DNA from 4 places in the Spirillospora sp. NPDC046719 genome. Region 4 is predicted to be linked to each of the others. Evidence: riboswitches for the same ligand, from Rfam matches in the RefSeq annotation. Region 4 holds a riboswitch; each other region holds the start of a gene.
The links. A riboswitch is a leader RNA that binds a small molecule or an ion and turns the genes downstream of it on or off. The one in region 4 is predicted to bind cobalamin.
Positions count from the first base shown of each region.

Region 1: linked by a shared signal. The riboswitch ahead of ABZ914_RS08775 (ribonucleoside-diphosphate reductase subunit alpha) and the one ahead of ABZ914_RS41645 (VWA domain-containing protein) in region 4 are both predicted to bind cobalamin.
Region 2: linked by a shared signal. The riboswitch ahead of cobN (cobaltochelatase subunit CobN) and the one ahead of ABZ914_RS41645 (VWA domain-containing protein) in region 4 are both predicted to bind cobalamin.
Region 3: linked by a shared signal. The riboswitch ahead of bluB (5,6-dimethylbenzimidazole synthase) and the one ahead of ABZ914_RS41645 (VWA domain-containing protein) in region 4 are both predicted to bind cobalamin.

Region 1 covers NZ_JBEYYT010000033.1:13,164-17,334, reverse strand. Annotated here, with positions in the region: gene ABZ914_RS08775 (ribonucleoside-diphosphate reductase subunit alpha) at 1-2,022, opposite strand, end outside; cobalamin riboswitch at 2,117-2,345, opposite strand; gene ABZ914_RS08770 (hypothetical protein) at 2,454-3,068, shown strand; gene ABZ914_RS08765 (YcnI family copper-binding membrane protein) at 3,144-3,857, shown strand; gene ABZ914_RS08760 (copper resistance CopC family protein) at 3,854-4,171, shown strand, end outside.
Region 2 covers NZ_JBEYYT010000440.1:3,406-7,576, forward strand. Annotated here, with positions in the region: gene cobN (cobaltochelatase subunit CobN) at 1-1,768, opposite strand, end outside; cobalamin riboswitch at 1,807-1,978, opposite strand; gene ABZ914_RS42270 (hypothetical protein) at 2,032-3,117, shown strand; partial or broken gene ABZ914_RS42275 (ferredoxin-like domain-containing protein) at 3,179-4,171, shown strand, end outside.
Region 3 covers NZ_JBEYYT010000053.1:11,102-15,272, reverse strand. Annotated here, with positions in the region: gene ABZ914_RS12625 (sigma-70 family RNA polymerase sigma factor) at 1-115, opposite strand, end outside; gene ABZ914_RS12620 (GNAT family N-acetyltransferase) at 233-1,114, opposite strand; gene bluB (5,6-dimethylbenzimidazole synthase) at 1,171-1,785, opposite strand; cobalamin riboswitch at 1,831-2,003, opposite strand; gene ABZ914_RS12610 (DUF4260 family protein) at 2,057-2,476, opposite strand; gene ABZ914_RS12605 (DUF4240 domain-containing protein) at 2,563-3,132, opposite strand; gene ABZ914_RS12600 (class I SAM-dependent methyltransferase) at 3,210-3,908, opposite strand; gene ABZ914_RS12595 (LysR family transcriptional regulator) at 3,940-4,171, opposite strand, start outside.
Region 4 covers NZ_JBEYYT010000423.1:3,818-7,988, forward strand. Annotated here, with positions in the region: gene ABZ914_RS41630 (helix-turn-helix domain-containing protein) at 1-374, opposite strand, end outside; gene ABZ914_RS41635 (ATP-binding protein) at 568-1,314, shown strand; gene ABZ914_RS41640 (TetR/AcrR family transcriptional regulator) at 1,225-2,007, opposite strand; cobalamin riboswitch at 2,124-2,247, shown strand; partial or broken gene ABZ914_RS41645 (VWA domain-containing protein) at 2,385-4,171, shown strand, end outside.

The sequences.
Region 1 (4,171 bases), on a different contig from region 4:
GCCCTGGATCGAGCCGTTCGCCCGCTTGATCGCCTCGCGGACGGCGTCGTTCCACAGCCCGAGCGACTTCAAGTCCTCGACGAGGTACCCGTTGATCTGCAGGAACTCGCCGGACAGCGTCTCGCGCTTGAACAGGTTGGACACCTGCGGCTCGATGCACTCGTAGCAGCCCGCGATGGACGCGATCGTGGCGGTCGGCGCGATCGCGATCAGCAGCGAGTTGCGCAGCCCGACGTCGGCGATCCGGGCGCGGAGCGCGTCCCATTCGGCGGGACGGGCCGGCGCGGCGTCCGGGAAGTGGTCGAGGTGCAGCTGCCCGCGCGCGGTGCGGGTCTCGGCGTAGGCCGGGAGCCGGCCGTGCGCCTCGGCCAGGTCGGCGGACGCGGCGTAGGCGGCGAGCGCGATCTCCTCGGCGATCCGGGTGGACAGCTCGCGGGCCTCGGCGGAGTCGAACGGGAGCCGGAGCGTGAAGAACACGTCGGCGAGGCCCATGACGCCGAGGCCGACGGGACGCCATTTCCGGTTGGCCGTTTCCGCCTCGGGCGTCGGGTAGAAGCCGCGGTCGATGGTGCGGTCCAGGAAACGGACGGCGGTGCGGACGGTCGCGCGGAGCCGGTCCCAGTCGATCCCGGACGGCGACACGTGCGCGGCCAGGTTCACCGACCCGAGGTTGCACACCGCCGCCTCGTTGTCGCCCGTGACCTCCAGGATCTCGGTGCACAGGTTCGACAGGTGGACGGTCCGGCCCGGCTCGGCGGTCTGGTTGCAGGCCCGGTTCGCGGCGTCCTTGAAGGTCATCCAGCCGTTGCCGGTCTCCGCGAGCGTCCGCATCATCCGCCCGTACAGCTTCCGCGCCGGGACCTGCCGGACGTACCAGCCCTCCTTCTCGGCCGCCCGGTACGCGGCGTCGAAGGCGTCGCCCCACAGGTCCGTCAGCTCCGGGACCTCCTTCGGGTCGAACAGCGACCACGTCCCGTCCGCCTCGACGCGGCGCATGAACTCGTCCGGGATCCAGTTCGCCAGGTTCAGGTTGTGGGTGCGGCGCGCCTCCTCGCCGGTGTTGTCGCGCAGTTCGAGGAACTCCTCGACGTCGGCGTGCCACGGCTCCAGGTACACGCACGCCGCGCCCTTGCGGCGGCCGCCCTGGTTGACGGCGGCGACGGAGGCGTCCAGCGTGCGCAGCCACGGGACGATCCCGTTCGAGTGCCCGTTCGTCCCCCGGATCAGCGACCCGCGCGACCGGACCCGCGTCCAGGAGATCCCGATCCCGCCCGCGTACTTGCTGAGCCGCGCGACCTGCCCGTACCGCTCGTAGATCGCCTCCAGCTCGTCGCGCGGCGAGTCCAGCAGGAAGCACGACGACAGCTGCGGGCGCCGCGCCGCGGAGTTGAACAGCGTCGGCGAGCTGGGCAGGTACGACAGCGTGCTGAGCAGCCCGTACAGCTCGGCGGCCTCGTCGACGGTGTCGGACAGGCCCACGGCCACTCGCAGGAAGAAGTGCTGCGGCCGCTCCAGGACGAGCCGGGTACGCGGATGCCGCAGCAGGTACCGGTCGTAGAGGGTGCGGAGCCCGAAGTACCCGAACCGGTCGTCCGCCTCCTCGACCGCGCCTCCCGAGGGGGGGCGACCCCCCGCGCCCCCCGGACCCGCGTCGATGAGGCCGTCCAGCGCGGCGGCGTTCGCGGCGACGAACGCGGCGGGGCCGTCGGCGAGGAGGCCCTCGGCGTGCGCGGCGGCGACGGACTCCGCGAAGCCCCGGACGCCGGCCTCGGCGGTCTCGTCGCGGATCCGGGCGGCCAGCAGCCGCGCGGCGACCCGGGAGTACCCCGGTTCCGCCGCGACCAGCGCGGCGGCCTCCCCGATCGCCAGGTCCCGCAGGGCGGCGGCGCTCGCGCCGTCCCCGGCCCGGACCGCGCCGAGCACCCGTTCCGGCGCGGTCCCCTCGACGCCGGCGCAGGCCGCGGCGACCTCGGCCGCGATCCCCCCGGCGGCCGGCGCTTCCGCAGGCATGGTGACTGTCACGTTCTCTCCCCTCGTGAGACGGCCTCGCGAGGGCATGCGAACGGGCGCGACGGCAGGCTGCCGCGCACCGTCCCCCGGCTCACCCGCGAAGCCTCGGACGTACGGCGTGCATGGCAGGTCTTCGGACTCGCGGGCGCCCGCGCCTCCTGCCGGAGGCACGACCTACTGGCCGTCGCTTCCCGATCCGGACGATCCGGTTCAGTGCCTGTGACGGCGGTCGTTCCCGCTCACCGCTGCGGGGCAGTCCCGGACTTGCACCGGGTTCCCTCTTACGACGCCCCCGCCGCGAGCGGCGGGGGCGAACCAGCACGGGATTGAACCCTACATCTTGTTGATCCTCATTGCGCAACCCCAACATGTAGGGCGCGTCGGGATCGGATCGCGGGGGTCGGATGCGCGGCCGCGGAGCGGGGTGGGACGATGTCCCCGTCATGTCCCCGCGTCCCAAGCAGCCGGCCTTCCGCACCGCGCGCGCGGTCGTCTTCGCGACCGTGTGCGTCGCGCTCGCGACCGCCGGCCACGACCTGGCGTCGCACGAGCCGGTGCCGGGCTGGGCGGTGCTCGCCGGGTTCGGCGCGGCCCTCGCCGTCGCCGTCGCCCTCGCCGGCCACGAGCGCTCCCTCCCGACGATCATGGGCGGGCTGCTCGGCGGCCAGTTCGCGCTGCACACGCTGTTCACGAGCGCGACCGAGGGCATGCGCGACTGCGACACCGCCGCGCACGCGGGGCACGCCGCCGCGACGCCCGCGATGCACGGCTCCGGCACGTCCATGACCGTCGCGCACGTCGCCGCCGCCGTGGTCGCGGCCTGGTGGCTGCGGCGCGGCGAGCGGGCCGCGTGGTCCCTCGCGCGGCGCCTCGCGTCCGCCGCCGACCGCCCGATCCGGCTGCTGCTCGCGCTGCTGCTGATCGAACCGGCGGAGCGCCCGGTGCGTACCCCGGTGGTGCCGGTGGCGGCCGGCGCGATCGCCACGGGACGCGCGCTCCGGCACCAGGTCGTCCGGCGGGGACCCCCTCCGCGTTCGAGGGCGCTCGCCCACCTCTGAGCGAGCGCCGTACGTCACCGGCCGCCGGACCCCCGGCGCCCGGCCCTTCCCGTACGACTCGAACGGAGTTCCGTCTTGCCTTCCCGCACGCATGCCCGCCGGCTCGGCACGCTCGCCGTCCTCGCCGGCGCCGGCGTGGTCGCGTTCGCGACCGCCGCGTCCGCGCACGTCACCGTCAACCCGAAGACCGCCGAGCAGGGCTCCTACGCCAAGGTCTCGTTCCGGGTGCCGAACGAGGAGGACAACGCCGCCACGACCAAGCTCGTGGTGAACCTCCCCACCGACCACCCGCTCGCTTCGGTGTCGGTGCGGCCCGTCCCCGGCTGGACCGCGAAGGTCGTGGAGTCCACGCTGCCGAAGCCGGTCAAGACCGAGGGCGGCGAGCTGACCAAGGCCGTCACGCAGATCACCTGGTCCGGCGGCAGGATCGAGCCCGGCCAGTTCCAGGAGTTCGACGTCTCGCTCGGCCCGCTGCCGACCGACACCGACACGTTGACGTTCAAGGCCGACCAGACCTACTCCGACGGCCAGGTCGTCAAGTGGGAGCAGGACCCGGGCGACGGCGCCAACGAGCCCGAGCACCCGGCGCCCACGCTCAAGCTGACGCCCAAGGGCGCCTCCGACACCGCCGCCGCCGGGCTCACCGCCCAGTCCAAGCCCGCCGCCAAGACGGAGGCGGGTTCCGACGACGGCACCGCCCGCGTGCTCGGCGGCGTCGGCATCGGCGTCGGCGTGATCGGCATCGCGGTCGGCGGCTACGGCCTGTCCCGGGCGCGGAGCCGGGCGTGAGCCGGGCCGTCCGGCGCACCGCCGCCGGCGCCGCCGCGGCCTTCGCCGCGCTGGCGCTGACCGCCCCGCCCGCCTCCGCCCACACGTCGCTGACCGGCGCGAACCCCGCCGCGAACGCGACGGTCGCGCCGCCGACCCAGATCGTCCTGACGTACGCCGACCCGGTGCAGCTGCCGCAGGTCGTGCTGACGGACGCGGGCGGCGGGCGGCACGAGGCGGGCAAGGCCCAGGCGGTGGACAACAAGGTCACCGAGGCGGTGAAGGGCACGCTGCCGAACGGTGTGTACACGGTCGGCTGGCGCGTCGTGTCGCCG
Region 2 (4,171 bases), on a different contig from region 4:
CGTGCTCGTCGAGGAGCTGCTCCAGCCGCGCGATGTCGCCGTAGCTCTCCGCCCGCGCCATCGGCGGGATCAGGTGGTCGACGAGCGTGGCGTGCGCGCGCCGCTTGGCCTGCGTGCCCTCGCCCGGGTCGTTGACGAGGAACGGGTAGACCAGCGGCAGGTCGCCGACCGCCGCGTCCGGGCCGCAGGACGCCGACATCCCGGCGGACTTGCCGGGCAGCCACTCCAGGTTCCCGTGCTTGCCGACGTGGACGACGGCGTCCGCGCCGAACTCGTCCGCGATCCACCGGTACGCCGCCAGGTAGTGGTGGCTCGGCGGGAGGTCGGGGTCGTGGTAGATCGCGACGGGGTTCTCGCCGAACCCGCGCGGCGGCTGCACCATCACGACGACGTTCCCGGACCGCAGCGCGGCGAGCACGATCTCGCCGTCCGGGTCGCGCGAGTCGTCCACGAACAGCTCGCCCGGCGGCGGCCCCCAGTGCCGCTCGATGCCGTCGCGCAGGTCCTGCGGGAGCGTCGCGTACCAGGCCCGGTAGCGCGCCGCCGGGACGCGGACGGGGTTGCCGGTGAGCTGCGCCTCGGTCAGCCAGTCGGGGTCCTGGCCGCCCGCCGCGATGAGCGCGTGCATGAGCGCGTCGCCCTCGCCCGGCAGCGCGTCGCCGACGTCGTAGCCGCGCTCGCGCATCTCGGCGAGCAGCTTCACCACGCTGGCGGGGGTGTCGAGCCCGACCGCGTTCCCGATCCGCGCGTGCTTGGTCGGGTACGCCGACAGCATCAGCGCGACCCGCTTGTCCCGCGCCGGCACGTGCCGCAGCCGCCCGTGCCGGACGGCGATCCCCGCGACCCGCGCGGCCCGCTCCGGGTCGGCGACGTAGACGCTGAGGCCGTCCTCGTCGGTCTCCTTGAACGAGAACGGCACCGTGATGATCCGGCCGTCGAACTCCGGCACGGCGACCTGCGTCGCGGTGTCCAGCGGTGACAGCCCGTCGTCGTTGGCCTCCCACGCCGCGCGCTCGCTGGTCAGGCAGAGGCCCTGCAGGATCGGGACGTCCAGTTCGGCGAGCGCGCCGACGTCCCACGCCTCGTCGTCGCCGCCCGCGCCCGCGAACGCCGGCTTCGTGCCGCCCGCCGCCAGCACGGTGACGACCAGCGCGTCCGCCCGCCGGAGCGTGTCCAGCAGCTCCTTCTCGGCGGTGCGCAGCGACGCGCAGAACACCGGGAGCGCCCGCCCGCCCTTCGCCTCGATCGCCGCGCACAGCGCCTCGACGAACGCGGTGTTCCCGGCGAGGTGGTGGGCGCGGTAGTACAGGACGCCGACGACCGGTCCCTCGTCCGACGTGCGCTCGCGTTCCAGCACGCCCCACGTCGGGGTGGGGGCCGGGGGAGCGAAGCCGAACCCGGTGAGCAGCACCGTGTCGGACAGGAAGGCGAACAGCTCGGCGAGGTTGCCGGGACCGCCGTGCGCCAGGTAGGCGTGCGCCTCGGCGCTCACCCCGGCAGGGACGGTCGACAGCTCCATCAGCTCGGCGTCCGGCGCCTGCTCGCCGCTGAGCACCACCACCGGGCGCGGGCCCGCGAGCAGCGCGTCGAGGCCCTCCTCCCACGCGCGCCGCCCGCCCAGCAGCCGCACCACCACCAGGTCGGTGCCGTCCACCAGCGCGGGCAGGTCGTCGACGGACGTGCGGGCGGGGTTGGCCAGCCGGAAGTCGGCGCCGCTTGCGCGCGCGCTGAGCAGGTCGGTGTCCGAGGTGGACAGCAGCAGGATCACGCGGATCGCGTCCTCACCCGGGGTCCTCGCCCCGAATCGCAGGTCAAGAAGTGGCGGCACGGAGTCTCCTGGCTCCCGGATCGGCGCTCGCCCCGGCCTTCCCGCTCGCGCGGTGGCCTTCGGTGGGGTCCGCTCCCCGGTGACAGTGGCGGGACCGCGCCGGATTCGCACCGGCTTCCTCCCTTGTCGCCGCCCACACCCTAACCCGATTCCCGCCGCCCCGGCGCGCCCGGGGGCGCCGCCCGCCGTGGGACGATCTTCCGATGCAGCGGGAGAGCGAGCCGGTGTCGTGGCGGATCCGGCGCTGGGCGGCGCCCGCCGCGCTGGCGGTCCTGGTCGCCGTAGCCATCGCCGCGGTCGGCGTGACCGTTGGCGGGGAGACTCCGCGGGAGGCGGCGGGCTTCCCGTACCGGACGCCGCGCTTCCTGCTCGCCGCGGGAGGCCAGGGGACGTGGCTCGAAGTGCGCACGATGCCCCGGACGGGCGCGCCCGAGCGGCCGGTCGACGCGGTACGGCCGCCGGACTCCGCCGGCGCGGTGCAGGAGATCCTCGCCGGCCCGGACGGCAGGTTCGTGGTCGCCGCCTCGCGGAGCGACCCGTGCGAGACGCGCCTCTTCCGGTTCCGGCTGACCGGTGACGGCCACGTGACCGGGCTCGCGCCGATGCCCGGCGGCACCATCCCCGCGCTGGTCGCGGGCCTCGCGATGAACCGCCGAGGCGACCGGCTCGCCTACACGACCGCGCCCTGCGCGCCGGAGCCGCCGCACACGCCGGCGTCCGCCGACCCGCCGCGCGCACTGGCGCCCGCGAGCCCGCCGCGCGCCGCGCTGACCGTGCTCGACACCGCGACGGGGAACCGCCGCACGTGGAGCGCGGCCGGGCCCTCGGTCGTCGGCGAGATCGTCTGGGCCCGCGACGGCCGGACGCTCGGCTACACCATCGGCGACCTCGTTCCCGGGGCCGGGCAGGACGCCGCCGTCCAGAACGTCACCGTCCGCGCGACCGACACCCGCGACGGCGGACCGGGCCTGCGCGAGGGACGGGTCCTGTTCCGCGCGCCGGACGGCGTCTCGTCCGCCACCATGGGCCCGGACGGACGTTCCGGCTACGGGATGATGCGGAGGCCGGACGCCACCGTCCTGTTCGCCTTCACCGAGGGGAGGCCGATGCGGGTCACCCGCACGATCCCGCAGACGCCGGGCACGAGTGTCGGCGTCGTCCTCGTCTCGAGCGGTGAACCGCGTTATGCCTGCTTGAACGGCCTGGACGCGTTCGGCAGGGCCATCGACGGGACGGTCCGGACGACCTTCTCGGGGCTCGGGCACTGCGACTCGGCGATGGCCTCCTGACCCGGCCCGCGGCACGAGATCGCGTCGCCGGGGCCCTCGGAGCGGGCCTTAGGATCCTCGCGTGTCGACTTCGCGTTCCGGGCCGGACCGGTGTCCGGGGGCTCTGCGGGTGCACGCCGCCGCCGACGGGGGGCTGGCGCGCGTCCGGCTGCCCGGCGGCGCGCTGACGCGGCCGCGGCTCGACGCCCTCGCTGCCGCATCGCGGGAGCTGGGCGACGGGTTCCTCGAACTGACGTCGCGGGCGAACGTGCAGATCAGAGGGCTCGCGGACGGGGCGGAGAGCGAGCTGAGCGAGCGGCTGCACGCGGCCGGGCTGCTGCCGTCCGCCGCGCACGAGCGCGTCCGCAACATCCTCGGCAGCGTGCTGACCGGGCGCGACGGCTCCGGGCTGCTGGACGCCCGGCCCGTCGTGGCGGCGCTGGACGCGGGCCTGTGCGCCGCCCCGGACCTCGCTGGCCTGCCCGGCCGGTTCCTGTTCGCGGTCGACGACGGGCGCGGCGACGTCATCGCGCTGCGCGCCGACGTCGGCCTGTACGCGGTGGCGCCGGACGCGTTCGCCCTGGTCCTCGCCGGGACGGACAGCGGCCTGCGGGCGGCCCCGGAGGACGCCGCCGCGCTCGCGCTGGACGCCGCGCGCGCGTTCCTGCGCGTCCGGACGAGCGAGTGGCGGCTCGCCGAGCTCGGCCGCGACCTCTCGCTGCCGGGAAGCAGGAGCGCACCCGTCCCGGTCCCGGCGGTCCCGTACCGGACGCCGCTCGGCGAGATCCCGCAGCGGGACGGGCGGACGGCGTTCTCCGGGCTGGTCCCGCTCGGCCGCCTCGACCCCGCCGGGCTGGGCGCCGCCGGGGAGATCATTGTCACTCCGTGGCGGGGCGTCGTCATTCCCGGCATCGCGGACATGTCACACTTCCCTGGCCTGGTCACCGGACCCGACTGGGCGGGGCTGACGTCCTGCGCGGGCCGTCCCGGCTGCGCGAAGTCGCGCACCGACGTGCGCGCGGACGCGGCGCGGGCCCGCCGGGCCGGCGGCGGCCTGCCGGTCCACAGGTCGGGC
Region 3 (4,171 bases), on a different contig from region 4:
GCCGGTCGAAGAGATCCGCGAACCGTTCGGGGTCGCGCCGCGCGGCGGCGATGACGTCGGCGTCCGACGGCTCCGGCTCCGCCGGGGCGCCCGTTTCGGAGGGGGCGCCCGTCACGGCTCGTCCCGTGGCGCTGGGGGAAGGGTCATGCGGGACCCTTCTGGAGGCGTGGAGGGGGGTCACGTCCTTGATTGCCCGGAGGCGTCCCACCCCTTCTCGCGGCAGGACGGTCGGTCACAGGTAGTGGCCGCTCGCCAGGTAGGGGGCGGGGGCGGGCATGCCGCGGACGGCGATGTAGCCCTCCTGGCCGATGTCGAGGCGGGCGGCGAGGCCGACGTCCACCGCCCAGTGGTTGCCGGTGGTGATGCAGTTGACGAGGGTGTCCCCGCGCGCGGCGGCGAGCGCCTCCCACAGCAGGCTCTCGGCGGTCTCGGGACGGTCGGCGGCCAGCAGTGCGGGACGTCCCGCGGCCTCGTCGATGTAGACGTAGCCGCGCCGGCCGGGCGCGTCGGAGACGACCAGCCGCAGCGTCTCCAGCATGTGGACGTGGTCGGGGCCGTGGCCCGCGCCGCGGACGGCGGTGTCCAGCCGGTCCATCCACTCCAGGTCGTCGCTCCGCCCGTCCCGCAGGCCGCGGACGGCGGGCAGCGTGGACCGGTCGACGGTGCCGACCATCCGCATCTGCGGGTGCAGGGTGAAGCCCGCCAGCCGGTAGCGGCGCGTCGCCGCCGGATGCACCGTCGAGGAGAACAGCCCTGGGCGGTCGCCGGCGTGCCGGAGCACGGCGTCCATCAGGCGCTTGCCGATGCCCTTCCCCTGCCGGCCGGGCAGGACGCCGTAGGTCGCCAGGTACCAGAGCCGTTCGCGGTTCTGGGAGACGGCGAAGCCCACGACGTCCCGGCCCTCTTCGGCGAGCCAGCAGCCGTCCGGGTCGACGGTCAGGAAGTGGCCCAGGCGGTCGATCAGGCGGCGGGACTGCTCCTCCGTCGGCGGTTCCGGGTCCGGTTCGCCCACCCGCCGGCTGAGGCGGTCGCCTTCGAGGAACGTCACCGCCGCCGCGCGCTCGGTCGCGACGAGGTCGTCCCGCGACATGCGCCTGATGCGTACGGGGTCCATGCAGGCATGATCACGCCAGGGGCGGGGCGGCGCACCTGATTATTCGGGTGCCGTGCTCACCAGCGGTCGTGGTGGACGGCCGCGTGGAGGGGGCGGCGGTGCCGCCAGCCGTGCCGTTCGAGGTCGGGGACGGTCTCCAGGTGCGTGACCGGCCCGACGCACAGCCAGGCGACCGGCCGGACGCTCGCCGGGATGCCGAGGAGTTCCTGCAGGTAGGGCTCGCGGTAGAACGACACCCAGCCGACGCCCAGTCCCTCCGCCGTCGCCGCCAGCCAGAGGTTCTGGACGGCCAGGCAGACGGAGTACAGGCCGGCGTCGGCGATCGCGTGCCGGCCGAGGACGGCGGGGCCGCCGCGCTCGGCGTCGTAGGTGACCACGATCGACACGGTGGATTCGAGCACCCCGTCGATCTTGATGCGGGCGAAGCGGGCGGCGGCGTCGCCGGTGAGGGTGGCGGCGAACGCGTCGCGCTCGGACCGGACGTGGTCGTGGAACGCGCGGCGGACGTCCGGGTCGCGGACCAGCACGAAGTCCCAGGGCTGGGAGAGGCCGACGCTGGGGGCGGCGTGCGCGGCGGTGAGGATGCGGTCGAGGACGCCGTCCGGGATCGGCGCGCCGGTGAACTCGGCGCGCACGTCGCGGCGGCGGTGGATGACGTCGTACAGGTTCATGGGCAGGCTCCCGCTGCGGTCGGGCCGCCCAGGGCGGGCGGCCGGTGGAGCGAGGCCGGTCTTCGGACTCCCGGATCGACGCCTCACCGCCCGCCTTCCCGGCCTGACGGCCAGTGGCCGCGCGTGCGCGCGTGGGCGGCGGCTCCCCGGTCACCGCGGCGGGCCCGTGCCGGATTCGCACCGGCTTCCCGATTCTCCCCGAGGGGCACCTCGCGTCAGTTCACGCCGTCCGCGATCGTAGCGGCGCCCGCCTTCGGGTCGGAGGAGGGGGTCAGTGGCGCTGGAAGCCGTCCTTGGTGCGCAGGCCGTAGCCGAGGGCGCGGTCGAACGAGATGTGGGCCATCCAGCCGCAGAGCCCGGCGAAGATCGGAGCCCACGCGAACGGGCCGACCGTGTAGAGGGCCATGAGCGCGAGCGGGACCAGCGCGCGGTGCGCGGTGTTGTAGTACGGGACGGCGCGTGCCGGGAGCTGCCCGCGCTCGACGGTGTGCGCGTCCCGGATCCCGGCCAGGAAGGTGAGGTCGGGCGCGATGAAGAACGCGACCGCGAGGAGCGCGGCGAGCCAGCCGTGGTTGACGCCTTCTAGGACGGCGAACGCGGTCCAGAACAGCGCGTTCGCGCCCCAGGCGGTGCGGCGGGCCACGAGCGCGGCGGAACCCTTGCGGACGGTCGGAGCGGTGGCGGTGCTCATGGCCTGGTGCCCTCCTGCTTGGCTAATGGCGTTAGCTACAAGCTAAGGCTAATGCCATTAGCTGTCAAGCTCATGGTGACAACCGCTCAGAGGAACAAGGCGGCCAGCCGGGGCAGGTGCAGCCGGGTCTCGGCGTCGTTCTCGACGTTCCAGTTCTCGCCCGCGGGCCGCTCGGGCCGCCGCATCGAGCGCACGGCCGACTCCATCGCCGCGTCGAACGACTCGGTCTCTCCCATGACGCGCTCGTAGGTGCTGCGCGCCGCGTAGTGCAGGCCCTCCGCGCCGATCCACCCTTCGTCCTCCCGGGCCATCCGCACCACCGTGGGAACGTCGGCCAGCGTGTCGGGGTCGTCGACGGCGCGCGCGAACACGTCGCGTCCCAGCAGTGCGAGCCCGGCGCGGAAGTCCATGAAGCCGTCGTCGCCGCAGCCGCCCTCAATGAGGTAGGCGGCGTTCCAGAGCGGCCGCCGGTACGCCGAGTCGAGGACGCGCGTCAGCATGGCGTCGAACGCGACGATGCCGGGGCCGTCCAGCTCCGCGAGCCGGTCGGCCACCAGGTCGATCAGCGGGTCGTCGGGGGAGTCGCGGTCGTCGGCGTGCGCGCCGGCCTCGGCCCGCGCGTCCTCGATCAGGGTCCACCACGTCCGCTCGTCCATCGGTCCTCCCGCATGCGCCGGCTCCGCCGTTTTCGCGGACCAATGTGCCGCACGGGTCCGACAGGCCGGGCCGCGGGTCAGCGGGGGCGGGCGGTGAACCAGGCGCCGTCGTCGTCCAGGAAGTGGCCGAGGCGCAGGCCCGCCGCGTCCAGCACCGCGGGAAGCTCCTCGTCGCCGAGGTGCCGGTTGGTGAAGGTGTGCGTCCAGCGCCGCTCGCCGATCCGGTATTCGAGCGTCGCGACGACCGTCCCGGGCTCGGGCCGTTCGAGGTGCGCCACCCGGTAGCGGACGCCGTCGTGCGTCCACTCCCGGGGCGCGTCGTCGTGCCAGTGCCTGCCCGTGTCGCGCTGGACGACGACCACGCCGTCCGGCCGGACGTGGCGGCGGCAGGCCGCGAGGAGCGCCGCCCGGTCGCCGTAGTTGACCAGGTACGACATCAGCAGGACGCAGCCGAACCGGTCGGGCAGGTCCAGGTCCTGGATCGGCGAGCACACCGTGCGCGCGCCCTCGATCCGGGCGAGCATCGCCGCGGAGCCGTCCACCGCCGTCACCGGATGGCCGAACCCGACCAGCGGGCGGGTGACCCGCCCGGCGCCCGCGCCCAGCTCCAGGATCGGCGTGCCGGCCGGGATCGTCGTGTGGACGAGCGCGGCGCTCGCGACGTCCGGCGGGAGCGCGGCGTAGAACTCGACCGCCGACCCGTCGTCCGCGATCTCGCCGGGGCCCGTCCCGGCGCGCCGCCCGTCCTCTGCCGCGCCGTCCTCTGCCGTCGCCATGATCGAATCGTCGGACGGCGGTCCGCCGCCGTCAAGACGCCCGAGCCGCACCGGCCCCGCCGCGCACCAGGCCGGCGGACCGCCGGGCCAGCTCGACCAGGGGGCGGACCAGGGGCTCGGCGCCGGGACGCCACCGGGCCTCGATGTGGACGGCGGTGACCTCGTCGACGGCGGGATCGAGCCGGACGAGGTCGCCGGCGTCGAGCTCGGCGCGGACGGCCGTCTCGGGGACGAGCGCGACGCCGCGGCCGAGCGCGGCCATC
Region 4 (4,171 bases):
GAGTACTCCTCGGTCTGCAGCAGGCCGTGGATGAGCTGCGGGTCCCAGGTGCGGATGTGCGACGCCTCGTCCTCCAGCGCGACGTAGCTGCCCGCGAAGACGTCCTGGTAGGCGGTCCACCAGCCGCGCTGCCCCGCCTGCCTGGCCAGCGTGATCAGCGCGTCGCGGTCGGGGCTCGGAACGCCGTACAGGTCGAGGATGTCGGCGATGTCGCCGGGGCGCGGCCGGGTCTGGCTGGTCTCCAGCCGGGAGACGGTGGCCCGGGACCAGTCGAGGCGGTCCGCCACCTCCTGCAGGGTGAGTCCCTGCTCCTCGCGCAGCTTGCGGAGCTCCCGCGCCAGACGGCGGCCACGAACGGTGGGGCGGTAGGTCATGGGAGCGAAGTCTCGCCGCTCTCGGGCCGCGCCACAACGCGATTGGCGAACCCGGCACCGAGGGCAGGGCAATTCCATCAAGGCGCTTGCGTACGTGAGAATCTCACGAGAGTCTTGAATGCGTGACTGCTCGGGGACCGATAGTGACGGCGACCGGACCGCGCTCCCGGCAGACGGCCCGCGGGAGGCACTCGTGAAGACCCCGCCTGAGACCACCGACGCGAGCCAGCGCGCGCCGCGGCGCACCGCCGGGCCGCGCGCCGGGCACGACCGGTCGGCCGCCCCGGCCGCCGACCCCGCGGCGCCGCCCGGCGCCCCCTCCGACCAGGCGGCCGACCTCGCCGCGGACATGATGACCGACGCCGCCGCCATGGCCGACGCGATGGCCGCCGGGGGCGCGCGCGGGCCGGGCGGCGCCAGGCCGGGCTGGGTGTGGGCGCTCCCCGGCGGTCCCGGCTGCGCGAGCCATGCCCGCCGCGTGCTGCGCGACGCGCTCGCCTCGCTCGGCGTGCGGGACGAGGCGATCGGCGACGCGCAGCTGATGGTGAGCGAGCTGGCCACCAACGCGCACCAGCACGCCGGCGACCACGGCCCGCACGAGCTGTGGCTCTACCTGGGCGACCCGCCCGGCGCCGAGCCCCGCCCGTCCGGCGCCCCGGCAGGCCCGGGTGCCCTGGCCGGTCCCGGCCTCCCGGGTGCCCCGGTCGCTGCCGAGGTGCGGTGCGCCGTCTTCGACGCCTACGTCGACGCGTCGCTGCCCGGCTACTCGTGGACGTCCGGGGACTGCGGGCGCGGTCTCAGCATCGTCCGGGAGCTGTCGCGGGGCCGCTGGGGCATGCTGCGGACGCTGTCACGGCTCGGCCCGGGCGTCCGCGGCAAGGCCGTCTGGTTCGCCGTCCCGGTGCGCGGCGGCGCGAAGCAGCCGGTCCCCGGCCTCTAGGCGCCCCCCGCCCGCCGCGTCCTGGGCCTCCAGCGCGGGGGCGATGTCGGTGACCAGCGACATCAGCGACCTGGTCAGCAGCGTCTGCACCTGCGCGCGGTCGAGGGTCCGCTCCTGGAGCCACTGCCGCGTCGCCGCGTCCGCGAGCCCGGAGTAGACGCGCAGGACGGCCCGCAGCGTGCCGGTCGGCGCGGGCACCCGCAGGACGGCGAGCATGTGCTCGACCGTCCGGTCGCGGAACCGGTTGACGAGGTGGAGCAGCTCCGGGTCCTGCCCGAAGCCCTCCGCGTCCAGCGCCGCGAACCAGGTGGTGGCGTTCCGCTCGGCGGTGTCGAGGAACAGGTTCACGCACAGCTCGACCGTCTCGGGCAGCGTCATCCGCTCGTCCGGGGGCGGCGCCTGCACCGCCGCGGTGGCCGTCAGGCCCTGGACGACCTTGAGGAACAGCTCCCGCTTGGTGCCGAAGTAGTAGTGGATGAGCCCGCGCTGGACGCCGGCCTCGCGGGCGATCGCCGCGGTGGCCACCTCCGCGTACGGCAGCTCGGTGAACATGCGGCGCGCGACGTCGAGGATCTGGTCGCGCCGCTCGTCGCGCGGCAGGCGCTGGTAGCGGGCCTTCGGGCTCCTGGTGTCGCCCGGGTGCGGCGTCGCGGCTCCGGCGGCCTCGCCGCGCGGGGCTGCGCGTCGCTCCATACCGACCAGTAGACCATCTCATTGGCGTATCGCCAACATTGACCGGCACTGCGCCGATAGATGGCCGGGTCGAGCGCGTCCGGCCGGTGTGCGATCCTGGGCGGGCGACGGACGCGGAGGAACCCGGTGCGAATCCGGGGCTGTCCCGCAACTGTGACCAGGGGAGCCCCCCTCGACACGGCCACGGCACGCGGTGCTGGAAGGCCGAGGGGGAGCGGTGATCCGGGAGCCAGGAGACTCCGGCCGTCGGACAGGCACCGCCACGGGCGTGGACACCCGAGGAAGGATGACGAGACGTGCGACCTGCGTCGGCGCCGGACACCGGCCGGCCGGAGAGGCGCGCCCGCGAGCGCTACCCCTTCTCCGCCGTCGTCGGAATGGCCGATCTGAAGCTCGCCCTGCTGATCAACGCGGTGTCGCCGGGCGTCGGCGGCGTGCTGGTCCGCGGCGAGAAGGGCACCGCGAAGTCGACGATCGTGCGCGCCCTGGCCGGGCTGCTGCCCCCGGTGCCGGCCGTGCCGGGCTGCCGGTTCTCCTGCGACCCGGACGATCCCGACCCGGCGTGCCCCGACGGCCCGCACGCCCCGGGCGAGGCGGGGACGCGGGACGCGCGGCTGGTCGAGCTGCCGGTGGGCGCGTCCGAGGACCGGCTCACCGGCTCGCTGGACATCGAGCGCGCGCTGACCGAGGGCGTGAAGGCGTTCGAGCCGGGCCTGCTCGCGGCCGCGCACCGCGGCGTCCTGTACGTCGACGAGGTCAACCTGCTCCATGACCACCTGGTCGACCTGCTGCTGGACGCGGCGGCCATGGGCGAGTCGTACGTGGAGCGCGAGGGCGTCTCCGTCCGGCACGCGGCACGGTTCCTGCTGGTCGGGACGATGAACCCGGAGGAGGGCGAGCTGCGCCCGCAGCTGCTGGACCGGTTCGGGCTGACCGTCGAGGTCGCCGCGACCCGCGACCCGGCCGAGCGCGCCGAGGTCGTCCGGCGGCGGCTGCGGTTCGAGGACGACCCGGACGGCTTCGCCGCGGCCTTCGCCGCGGACGAGGCGGACCTGGCCCGGCGGATCGCCGCCGCCCGCCGCCGGCTGCCCGGCGTGGAGCTGACCGACGCCGCGCTCCGGCAGATCACCGCCGTATGCGCGTCGTTCGAGGTGGACGGCCTGCGCGCCGACCTGGTGACGGCGCGGGCCGCGATCGCGCTGGCCGCCTGGCACGGCCGCGACGCGGTGACGGCCGACGACGTCCGGACGGCGGCGCGGCTAGCGCTGCCGCACCGGCGCCGCCGCGACCCGTTCGACGCGCCGGGCCTCGACCGGCAGAAGCTCGACGAGGTGCTCGAAGAGCACGGCGACGAGCCGGAGCCGCCCGACGACCCGGGACCTCCCGGCGACGGCCCGGACGGCCCGGACGGCCCGGGCGGTCCGGGCGGCCCGGACGGGGGAGGCGGCGGCCTTCCCGACGGCTCCGGGGAGGACGCGCCCGTCCCGCCGCCGGCCGACCCGCCCCCGGAGGAGACACCGCAGTCCGGGGAGAGCGGCGGCCCGGGGCGGTCGGGCGAGAGCGAGCCCGCGCCGGCGGACGCCGCCTACAAGCCGCGCCTTTTCACCGTCCCCGGGCTGGGCGAAGGCGCGCCGGGACGGCGTTCCAAGGCGCGCAGCCCGTACGGACGCGTGTCAGGCGCACGGCCGGGCGCGCGCGGGCTGCACCTGACGGCGACGCTGCGCGCGGCGGCACCGCACCAGCGCGCGAGGGGACGCACCGGTTCCGGTCTGGTCGTCCAACCCGAAGACCTGCGCGAAGCGGTCCGCGACGGACGGGAGGGCAACCTCGTCCTGTTCGTCGTCGACGCCAGCGGTTCGATGGCGGCGCGCAAGCGGATGCGCGCGGTGAAGGGCGCCGTCCTCAGCCTCCTCCTCGACGCCTACCAGCGGCGCGACAAGGTCGGCCTCATCACCTTCCGGGGCCGGGACGCCGACCTGGCGCTGCCGCCTACGTCGTCGGTGGAGGCCGGGGCGCGCCGCCTCGACGCGCTGCCGACCGGGGGCCGCACCCCGCTGTCCGCCGGGCTGGCGCGGGCCGCCGAGGTGCTGCGGGTCGAGCGGCTGCGCGACCCGGCCCGCCGCCCGCTGCTGGTCGTGGTGATTCTACGACGGGCTCGTCGGCC